Regions from separate parts of the Bermanella marisrubri genome, predicted to be linked through region 2. Evidence: riboswitches for the same ligand, from Rfam matches in the RefSeq annotation. Region 2 holds a riboswitch; the other holds the start of a gene.
The links. A riboswitch is a leader RNA that binds a small molecule or an ion and turns the genes downstream of it on or off. The one in region 2 is predicted to bind thiamine pyrophosphate.
Positions count from the first base shown of each region.

Region 1: linked by a shared signal. The riboswitch ahead of thiC (phosphomethylpyrimidine synthase ThiC) and the one ahead of HF888_RS08635 (TonB-dependent receptor) in region 2 are both predicted to bind thiamine pyrophosphate.

Region 1 covers NZ_CP051183.1:1,264,928-1,269,947, reverse strand. The annotation lists gene HF888_RS05820 (FAD-dependent oxidoreductase) at 1-11, opposite strand, end outside; gene thiC (phosphomethylpyrimidine synthase ThiC) at 11-1,909, opposite strand; TPP riboswitch at 2,107-2,212, opposite strand; gene HF888_RS05810 (hypothetical protein) at 2,299-3,279, opposite strand; gene HF888_RS05805 (flavin-containing monooxygenase) at 3,588-5,020, shown strand, end outside.
Region 2 covers NZ_CP051183.1:1,874,710-1,879,729, forward strand. The annotation lists gene purM (phosphoribosylformylglycinamidine cyclo-ligase) at 1-288, shown strand, start outside; gene purN (phosphoribosylglycinamide formyltransferase) at 290-958, shown strand; gene HF888_RS08630 (DUF3108 domain-containing protein) at 1,107-1,856, shown strand; TPP riboswitch at 1,919-2,027, shown strand; gene HF888_RS08635 (TonB-dependent receptor) at 2,105-4,279, shown strand; gene HF888_RS08640 (YkoF family thiamine/hydroxymethylpyrimidine-binding protein) at 4,344-4,610, shown strand; gene pnuC (nicotinamide riboside transporter PnuC) at 4,638-5,020, shown strand, end outside.

The DNA of each region.
Region 1 (5,020 bases), 610 kb from region 2:
ATTTGATTCACTATGCATCCTCCTCCACAGGAACATAGACTTGAGCACCTTGAGCTTTAAACTCTTCGCTCTTTTGTTGCATGCCCTGCTCGATTTCATCCTTACTGTAATCTCTGACTTCTTGTGAGATTTTCATAGAGCAGAATTTGGGACCACACATGGAGCAAAAATGCGCTACTTTTGCGCTGTCTTTTGGCAAGGTTTCATCATGGAAAGACTGTGCAGTTTCTGGATCTAAACTTAAATTAAATTGATCCTGCCAGCGGAACTCAAAACGCGCTTTAGACAGCAAATCATCACGATAGCGTGCTCCTGGATGACCTTTCGCAACATCCGCTGCATGGGCCGCCAGCTTGTAAGTAATGATGCCAGTTTTTACATCGTCACGATTTGGCAAACCTAAATGTTCTTTTGGCGTGACATAGCAAAGCATGGCACAGCCATACCAACCAATCATTGCAGCACCAATACCCGAAGTAATGTGGTCATAACCAGGAGCAATGTCGGTGGTCAACGGTCCTAACGTATAGAACGGAGCCTCATCACAACACTCAAGTTGTTTATCCATATTCGCTTTGATCATGTGCATAGGCACATGTCCAGGACCTTCAATCATGACTTGAACATCATGCTTCCATGCAATTTGAGTTAACTCACCCAGGGTTTCTAGTTCTGCAAATTGTGCAGCATCATTGGCATCGGCCAATGAACCAGGTCGCAAACCATCACCTAAAGAAAAACTTACATCATAGGCTTTCATAATCTCGCAAATATCTTCGAAATGCTCGTATAGAAAGCTTTCTTTATGATGATAAATACACCACTTCGCCATAATTGATCCACCACGACTAACAATACCCGTGACTCGATCCGCAGTGAGTGGGATATGAGCCAAGCGAATACCGGCATGAATAGTAAAGTAGTCAACACCTTGCTCTGCTTGCTCAATCAAAGTATCGCGGAATACTTCCCAAGTAAGGTCTTCCGCCACACCATTTACTTTTTCCAACGCTTGATAAATAGGAACCGTACCCACTGGAGCAGGGCTATTTCGCACAATATAATCACGTGTACTGTGAATGTACTTGCCCGTTGATAAGTCCATGATGGTATCGCCACCCCAGCGTGTTGACCAAACCATCTTTTCTACTTCTTCTTCAATAGAAGATGTCAGGGCGCTGTTACCGATATTAGCGTTAATTTTTACCAAGAAATTTCTGCCAATAATCATTGGCTCCAATTCAGGGTGGTTAATATTTGCAGGAATAATAGCCCGACCTCTGGCGATTTCATCGCGCACAAATTCAGGCGTGATGACATCCGGTATAGCGGCACCAAAGTCATTACCTTTTAAGCGAGCCTGACGCTCTTCTGTGGTAAATTCGTTAGCTAAAGCTTCGCGCATTTGATTTTCGCGAAGGGCCACGTATTCCATTTCTGGTGTAATCAATCCCTGTCGGGCGTAGTGCATCTGACTGACGTTTCTCCCCGCCTTTGCACGACGTGGTTGGCGCTGTAATAGCGGGTTATAAAAGCGCTGCCCCTGAGCTTCGTCAGTCACTCCATTGTCAATTGGCTTCATATCACGGCCTTCATAAAATTCCGTATCCGCGCGCTCGTCAATCCAAGCAGAACGTGTCTCTGTGGACAGACCTTTGTGCACATCAATCTGAGCCGTATTGTCAGTATAAGGACCTGATGTATCATAAAGCGTCACGTGCGTGCCATCAGTCAAACTCACTTTACGCATAGGCACACGTACATCATCGCGATTTGGGCTGGTTACATATACTTTTTCGCTTGCAGGCAACGGGCCCAGAGTAATTTTATTGTCAGCAATATCAGGAATAGCATGGGCTGCAATTTGATTGCTCGCCGTTTGATTTTGTTGTTTATCATTGGTTTGCATAGTGGCTCCTTACTTTTGGCATAAGTACCACTAGCAAGGACGAGGACTATCCATTACGTTCAGTAATTGGATAGAGAGATAGGTAAATATAACAGTCCAGTTTTGAGTGTTGAGTGCTTAGTTTTGAATGACTAAAGTGGAATTGGGGGCTTGCTTAAAACAAACTCACAACTCAACACTCACCATTCAACATTGGATTATTACATTTAGCTCATTCCTACGCCGATGCTAGTCGGATCAGGTTCTACGGGTCATAATCTCAGCCTTATGCGCATGGCACATTGGGCACCCCGTGAGCTAATGTTTTGCTTATCACAAAACAACGTAAGCAGAGTGTATCACTGCTTTTGTAGGTATCAACCTTTTCTTTGTTGGGTCTGAATCTCTATTCAGTTTGATTCATCAGTAAATTCAACAAGTGGATCTATACCACATTGCGAATAGGTTAATTCGATAGAATTAGAGTCGGCATCTAAAACAGAAACATTCCCGCTTCTAATTTCACCATTATTACAGTAACTTAGATCATCAAAGGCCAGTGATAACATGCCAAACTCCGCTAGGTAGATTTTACCTACCCCAGTCCAAGTAGATGCATAAGATTGAGATTGATCGATACTCAAATCTGCTATTCTGTACACTTGATCATCTGCAGCCTTAAGTTCTGCATCAATTTCACAGGAATTGCTTGAATCACACATGCGAACAAAGTTAATCGCTTGAGACAAAGACCCTACCTTGAGATTGGCATAAGCTTTGAGCTCATTATTGTTCTCATCAATCTCACCAGCACCCATTCGGCCATTTAGCTTTATCTCAACACCATTGAATTCAAGTGTAAATTGCTCAAAATAAAATGTTTGATACTTGGTATGAGTATTGGTTGACAATCGTGCATACCCATTGGCAGTAATGGGTGTATTATTAATAGTTTCGCAGTAGTCGTTAGCGGTAAAATTGAAATTTAAGTAATCGCCACTAGCGCTAACGGTGCCACCACATTCCCCACCAATGGAGTCTTCGGGAATCTGATCTTTGCCAACATAAGACTCAATCGTATCTGAATAATTATCCATGGCAGAGGCTAAAGAATCTGTGGCAGTATCAATCGTCAACAAAGCAGGCTCTATAAAAATATCTGAGTCAGTGGTGACCTTTGTGCCAGACAAAAATGCCTTAAATGCGGTATCAACAGACGCACCTATGGTTAAGCTCTCGGCTTGCGTTAATACCGCCGCCTCTGTCTTACCGATGTAATCGAACCCAGAATTGTGACTGCTATCTTCCGTACTAGAGTCTGAACCATTGCCACATCCAACCAAACATCCCATTGATAGCACACATGCTATGGCCTTATTACCAATTACCATACTTATCCCTTATTAATCAGATAGTTAACATCGTGGTGCAATATAAAGGCAAGCTCTCGCTTTGTACATTAACCTTGTCAAAATATATAAACTGAGTGATATACCTGTTCAAAAAACAACCACCAGATAATCCATAATTCAAACGGTTTGATACTCAACTAAGTAGCGTGACGGTTCGTTATGCGTCTTCGGTATACACTTGATCGTAGGTAGAGCCAATTCATTGAGCTAATAGCATATAGACAACGATTCCCGCTTGCTCTAAGGTCGAAATAGGCTCAATACAATAAAAAAAACGAGGATTCATCATGGCCATTCCGTTTTATGACGTCATCATAGGTGGTGCAGGATTGTCAGGTATTGGCATGGCATGCCATCTTGCACAAAAATGTCCGAATAAAAGTTTTGCGGTAATAGAGCGTCGTGATGATATTGGTGGCACTTGGGATTTATTTCGCTATCCAGGCATTCGCAGTGATAGTGATATGTTCACCTTTGGTTATGACTTCCGTCCTTGGCATGATCTTTCTGTACTGGCTGATGGCACCAGCATCAAAAACTACATAAAAGATACAGCCAAAGAATTCTCTGTCTACGATGAGATTCAATTCTCGACTTCGATTATTCATGCTGACTGGGATACTCAAAAACAAACTTGGACCCTTACACTAGAAGACAATGACTCCCAACAGCAGCGACAAGTAGAATGCCAGTTTTTTGTACCTTGTACCGGTTATTACAATCACGCTGAAGGTCACCGCCCGAGCTTCCCCAATGAAGATAGCTTTAAAGGACAAATTATTCATCCTCAATTCTGGCCCAATGATTTAGATTATAAAGGTAAAAAAGTCGTGGTTATTGGTAGTGGTGCCACAGCCGTTACTTTAGTCCCTGCCATGGCTGAAGACTGTGCAGAAATTACTATGCTGCAACGTTCACCTTCTTATGTATTTTCTGTACCAGCCTTCGATGCATTATCAAAATGGTTAGGCTTCATTATGCCCAAAAAATGGGTATTTAACCTAGCCCGCAAGCGCAACATTTTCTTACAACGGGCCTTGTACAAAGTCAGTAAACGCTACCCCAATGCCATGCGTCGGTTCTTTTTATGGACAGTCAAAAGACAAGTGGGCGACAAAGTGGACATGAAACATTTTACGCCATATTACAACCCTTGGGATCAGCGTTTATGCGCCGTACCCGATGGCGATTTATTCGAAGCGCTCTCGTCCAGCCAAGCGAATATTGTCACAGATACGATCAAGCAATTTGATGAAACCGGTATCAAACTAGATAGTGGTCAACACCTCGATGCGGACATCATTATTACCGCTACTGGTCTTAGCTTGCAGGTTCTGGGTGGAATGACGCTCGGTCAAGATGGGCAACAGCAAGCCTTTAGTGAGCGCATGACCTACAAAGGCGTACTCGTAGAAGACGTACCCAATTTCGCTTATATCTTTGGCTATACCAATGCCCCATGGACATTAAAAGCCGATATTGCTTCACGTTATGTCTGCCGTTTAATCAACTACATGGACGAAAACCAGCTGCAGAGTGTTTATCCCCACGCAGACGCCGGACAAAAAACCGATGCCACGGTAATGGACGAGATGCAATCAGGTTATATCAAACGGGCAAAAGATGTCTTACCTAAACAAGGAAAAGATGTGCCATGGCGTGTTTTAAACAAATACGAGATCGATAAAAAGATGTTGCTCAAGCAACCAATCGAAGACAG
Region 2 (5,020 bases):
ATTCCTCGCGTACTACCAGAAGGCACTAAAGTCATACTCGATCCAGCTAAGTGGGAACGCCCCGCCGTATTCAACTGGCTGCAAGAAAAAGGCAACATCGATTGGCATGAAATGCACCTGACCTTTAACTGCGGCCTAGGCATGATCGTCGTTGTTTCTGAAGATAATGCACAGCAAACCCTAGACATCCTAAATGCCGAAGGCGAAACCGCTACTATCGTTGGCCAGATCGAAGCTGCGAACGATGGTGACGAACAAGTTATCGTTAAAGGCGTGGACGAGGCATAACATGACCCCAGAAAAACCAGAACCAGCTCGTATCGTGGTTTTGATTTCAGGCTCTGGCAGTAACATGTCTGCTATAGCCACAGCATGCGCCAGCGAAGAAGTCGATGCCGAAGTGGTTGCAGTAATTAGCAACCGTCCAGGGGTGCTTGGTTTAGATAGGGCACAAGAGATAGGCATCGTCACTCAAGTGGTCGATCACAAGGATTATGCTAGCCGCGAAGAGTTTGACGTTCATCTCATGCGCGAAATCGACAACTACGAGCCTGACCTCGTTGTTCTTGCCGGCTTTATGCGCATCCTAACGCCCGACTTCGTCCGTCGCTACAAAGGACGCATGCTTAACATTCACCCATCCTTACTCCCCAAGTACAAAGGCCTAAACACCCACCAACGAGCTTTGGACAATGGTGACAACGAGCACGGCGTAACCGTGCATTTCGTTAGCGAAGACCTAGATGGTGGCCCTAACGTAATTCAAGCCGTGGTACCTGTTACATCAAATGATACAGAAGAAACACTGCGCACACGCGTTCAGCAGCAAGAGCACGTAATCTACCCCATTGCTGTAAAGTGGTTCGTGGAGGGCCGTATCAGCATGATTAAAGGGGACGCATACTTCGACAATGAGCCCATGCCAGAAACGGGTGTTCAACTCCCCACCACAGCGTAATTGCGAACACAATCTTGGCGCACTCTCCTGCGCCAAGACTTTTCTTTTCCTCGAAATAAACTCTTCCCTTTTCCACCTGTCCTAGTTTTGCTACTGTTAATTTGGCTTCGATTCCAAAACCAGCATAAAAACTAAAAGGCAGGACGCTGTGCGATTCTCATTATTAACGACACTCATACTCACAAGCGCCATAGCCCACTCAGCACAAGAATCCTCGCCAACCGAAAATACAGCTTCCTTAAGCAACTTACTCACACCTTACACAGCCAAGTACACAGCCACCTATGAGGCAGGTTGGTTTCCTATTTCAGTAAGCGCCACCCGTGAACTCAAAACAACCGACAATAATGAATGGCAAATTAGCTTTGAGGCCTACTCCTCCATTGCAGACTTCAGCGAGCGATCTCGATTCACTCTAGAGGAACAGATCAAGCCGCTCGATTACCAATACAAGACATCTGGATTCTTTTCGAAAAAACGTCGTAACAAGACCTTCGACTGGGAAAACCGCTCAGTATTATTAGATAAAGATCAAAAATCAGAATACGATTTAGCCGACAACATTCTCGACAACATCAGCTACCAAGAGCAGATGCGTATAGATCTTGCTCAGGGAATGAATCAATTATCTTATGAAGTAGCCTACAAAGAGCGCATACGAGAATACACTTTTGAAGTAGTTGGCAAGCAAACCTTTGACAGTTCAATTGGCCAAGTAAATACGATTAAAGTCGCTCAAACTAATCATCGTAATAAGAAAGAAAAAACTCACATTTGGTTCGCAAAAGACCACCACTTCCTCATTATAAAACTTCTGATAGTAGACCGACATGGCGACAAGAACACCATCTTGTTAGAAAACGCTCAATTGGGTGATACCGCGTTCTCGCTAAAATAACAATTCATTCATATCCAACTCACTGTAATACTTTTATACTACATACCCGAGTAGTACACTAAGAATTATCCAGGGGGAGGCCATTCTAAAGGCCTGAGATGACTGTTAATCAGCGAACCCCTAGAACCTGATCCGGTTAATGCCGGCGTAGGAATGGACAAAACCGCTTTATTAGCAGGGTAATATCTATTTCACCCTACGCTGTTTTACCGGGCCTTATTCAATAAAAGACTTTTGGAAAAGACCCAATGAAACACAGCTTAATCCCTCTATTGGCCAGCATTACTCTAGCCAACCAATCCATCGCCAGCGAGACAATCAATCAAACAGCCAACCAAACTGAACTGGATGCCGTTAAAGTAACAGCGGACTTTCGTCAGACCGATGTAATGGAGATCCCTTCTTCGATTACTATTGTCGGCAGTGCCGACATCGATAACCGCAACGCTAACCACCTTGAAGATGTTCTTGCTCTGGCACCCAACATGAACTTTGCAGGCAGTTCATCACGTGCACGTTACTTCCAAATTCGAGGTATCGGTGAACGCAGTCAATTTATCGATCCCTTCAACCCATCAGTGGGCTTGCTCATTGATGGTGTGGACATGACAGGCTTGGGCGGTGCAGCCACCCTATTTGATGTCAAGCAAGTTGAAATTTTACGCGGTCCACAAGGAACAGCTTTTGGTGCAAATGCTCTTGCGGGAGCGATTAACATTGAAAGCAATAAGCCGACTGAAGAAACAGAAGGCTATGTAGAAGCAAAAGTTGGTAACTATCACAGTAAAGGAATCGGAGCAGCCATTTCAGGCAGTCTCTCAGAAAACATACAAGGCCGCATCAGCCTGAACAAATACGAAAGCAACGGCTACATTACCAACGCTTTTTTAGATCGCGACGATACCAATAATATTGACGAAGCCTTGTTACGCGCTCAGCTCGCATGGCAAATTAATCCTGACAATGATTTAAGCCTAACCTTTTTCAAAGCCGATATTAATAACGGCTATGATGCGTTTAGCTTGGATAATACCCGAGTCACCTACAGCGATGAACCTGGAGAAGATACGCAAGATACGAATGCAATCAGCGTAAAACTTCAAAACAGAAGCAATTCATTTTTTATTCTAGAAAGCCAAATAAGTGCCAGTAAAACAGACTCAACATATGCTTATGATGATGACTGGGCTTATGGAACATATATTTTCAATTCCGACAATCCTACATATACTCCAGATCCTTGCGACACGTCACTTGGCCCCTGCTTGGCTGACGATGACGGGTACAGCGGGTACGATGAATACAATCGAAAGTCTGACCGCGTTTCACTAGATATAAGGCTGCTATCTACCGATAAAGGCCGCCTCTTTTACAACACAACAGACTGGGTTCTCGGAGTCTTCGCTGGAAACAAAACGAACGAGCTTAATCGTAAATATACATTCCTATCTTCTCCGTACACGAGTGAGATAGAAACGAATTCCAGTGCTATTTATTCTGAGCTTACTAGCCATGTAAACGATACAACAACAATGACCTATGGCTTACGCATCGAACGAAGCGAGTATGACTTTGTAGACAGCAACAACATCATTGAGGATGACTCAGAAACACTCTGGGGCGGGAAAATATCATATGAAACTCTAGTATCCGGAAATAGCCTAGCCTACGCGACTCTTTCCCGAGGCTTTAAAGCAGGCAGCGTCAACCGTGAAACCGAACTAGCAAGTGAATTGCGAAGATATGACACTGAAATTAACCACACCGTAGAGGCTGGGATTAAATCTTCTTTGTTAAAAGATCAAGCAACAACGTCTATCAGTATCTTTTATACAAAACGAGAGGACCAGCAAATCAAACAATCCTACTCATATTTAGAGGACGGAAAACCCGAGTTCGTAGACTATTATGCCAACGCCGCCAATGGAAGAAACCTAGGGTTAGAAGCACAGATTTTTTGGAAACTAAATAGCAAGATCAATATTGACGCCGCTGTAGGCATACTAGAAACAGAACTAACGGACTATAACTTTGAATCATCAGATGCTGACGACAATATTATAACCGTAGATAAAAGTGATCGCGCGCAGGCTTATGCGCCATCATACACCGCACTTCTTGCCGGCACCTACAACCTTTCTTCAAATATTGCATTTAGACTCGAAACAGAATTAAAAGACAGTTTCTATTACTCTGCTAGCCATGATAACAAATCAGAGTCTTACCAGCTTTGGAATGCCTCGATACATTACAAGCTGAAAAATATTGAAATGAGCATTGTAGGTAAAAACATTACCGACGAGGACTATGCAGTAAAAGGCTTCTTCTTCGGAAACGATCCTCGGGATGACTATACTGCCAAAGTATATGAACAAAAAGGAAATCCAGCGCTTGTTTCTCTTAATGTGAAATACAACTTCTAAATCCATTTGAATTCGCTATATTGGGTATCACTCCCATATAGCGAATTTATCGTAGAGGTATGAGATGGAACTATCTGTCGAAATCAGCAAATACCCTTTAGCGGACGATTATATTCCTGCCATTAAAGACTTTATTGACCGACTCAATCAGGTGGATGGCTTATCGGTCGTCAGTAACACCATGAGCACTCAAGTGTTTGGTGATTATGATTTAGTTATGGACACTTTGAAAATAGAACTGAAACGCTCTTACGAAACCTATGGCAAAGCCATTTTTGTTTGTAAATTCATTGGTGCAAATCTCGATCCTGCTCTAAAACCTCATGGTTAATGAGCTCTCAACATTCTGGAATACATTATGTGGCAAAGTTTTTATCAAGGTGTGCTTAACGCCATTGAAGTCATGAGTTACTGGGAGGTGACTGCTGTCATACTTGGTATCTCCTATTTACTATTGGCCATGCGCGAAAATAGTTTATGCTGGTATGCCGCATTTGGTAGCACCGCGATCTATAGCTGGCTCTTTTTTGATGTAAGTCTTGTCATGGAATCGGCACTGAATGTTTATTATCTGTTAATGGCAATTTATGGTTGGTATGCATGGCGAACAGCAAAGCAAGTCAATAAAGAATCGGCATCAAACTCTATCGATGAGTTTAAAACCCCCGCCGTGATTCACACTTGGACGTTATCTCAACACAGTTTCGCTATCGGCGGCGTGATTTTGCTGAGTTTAATTAG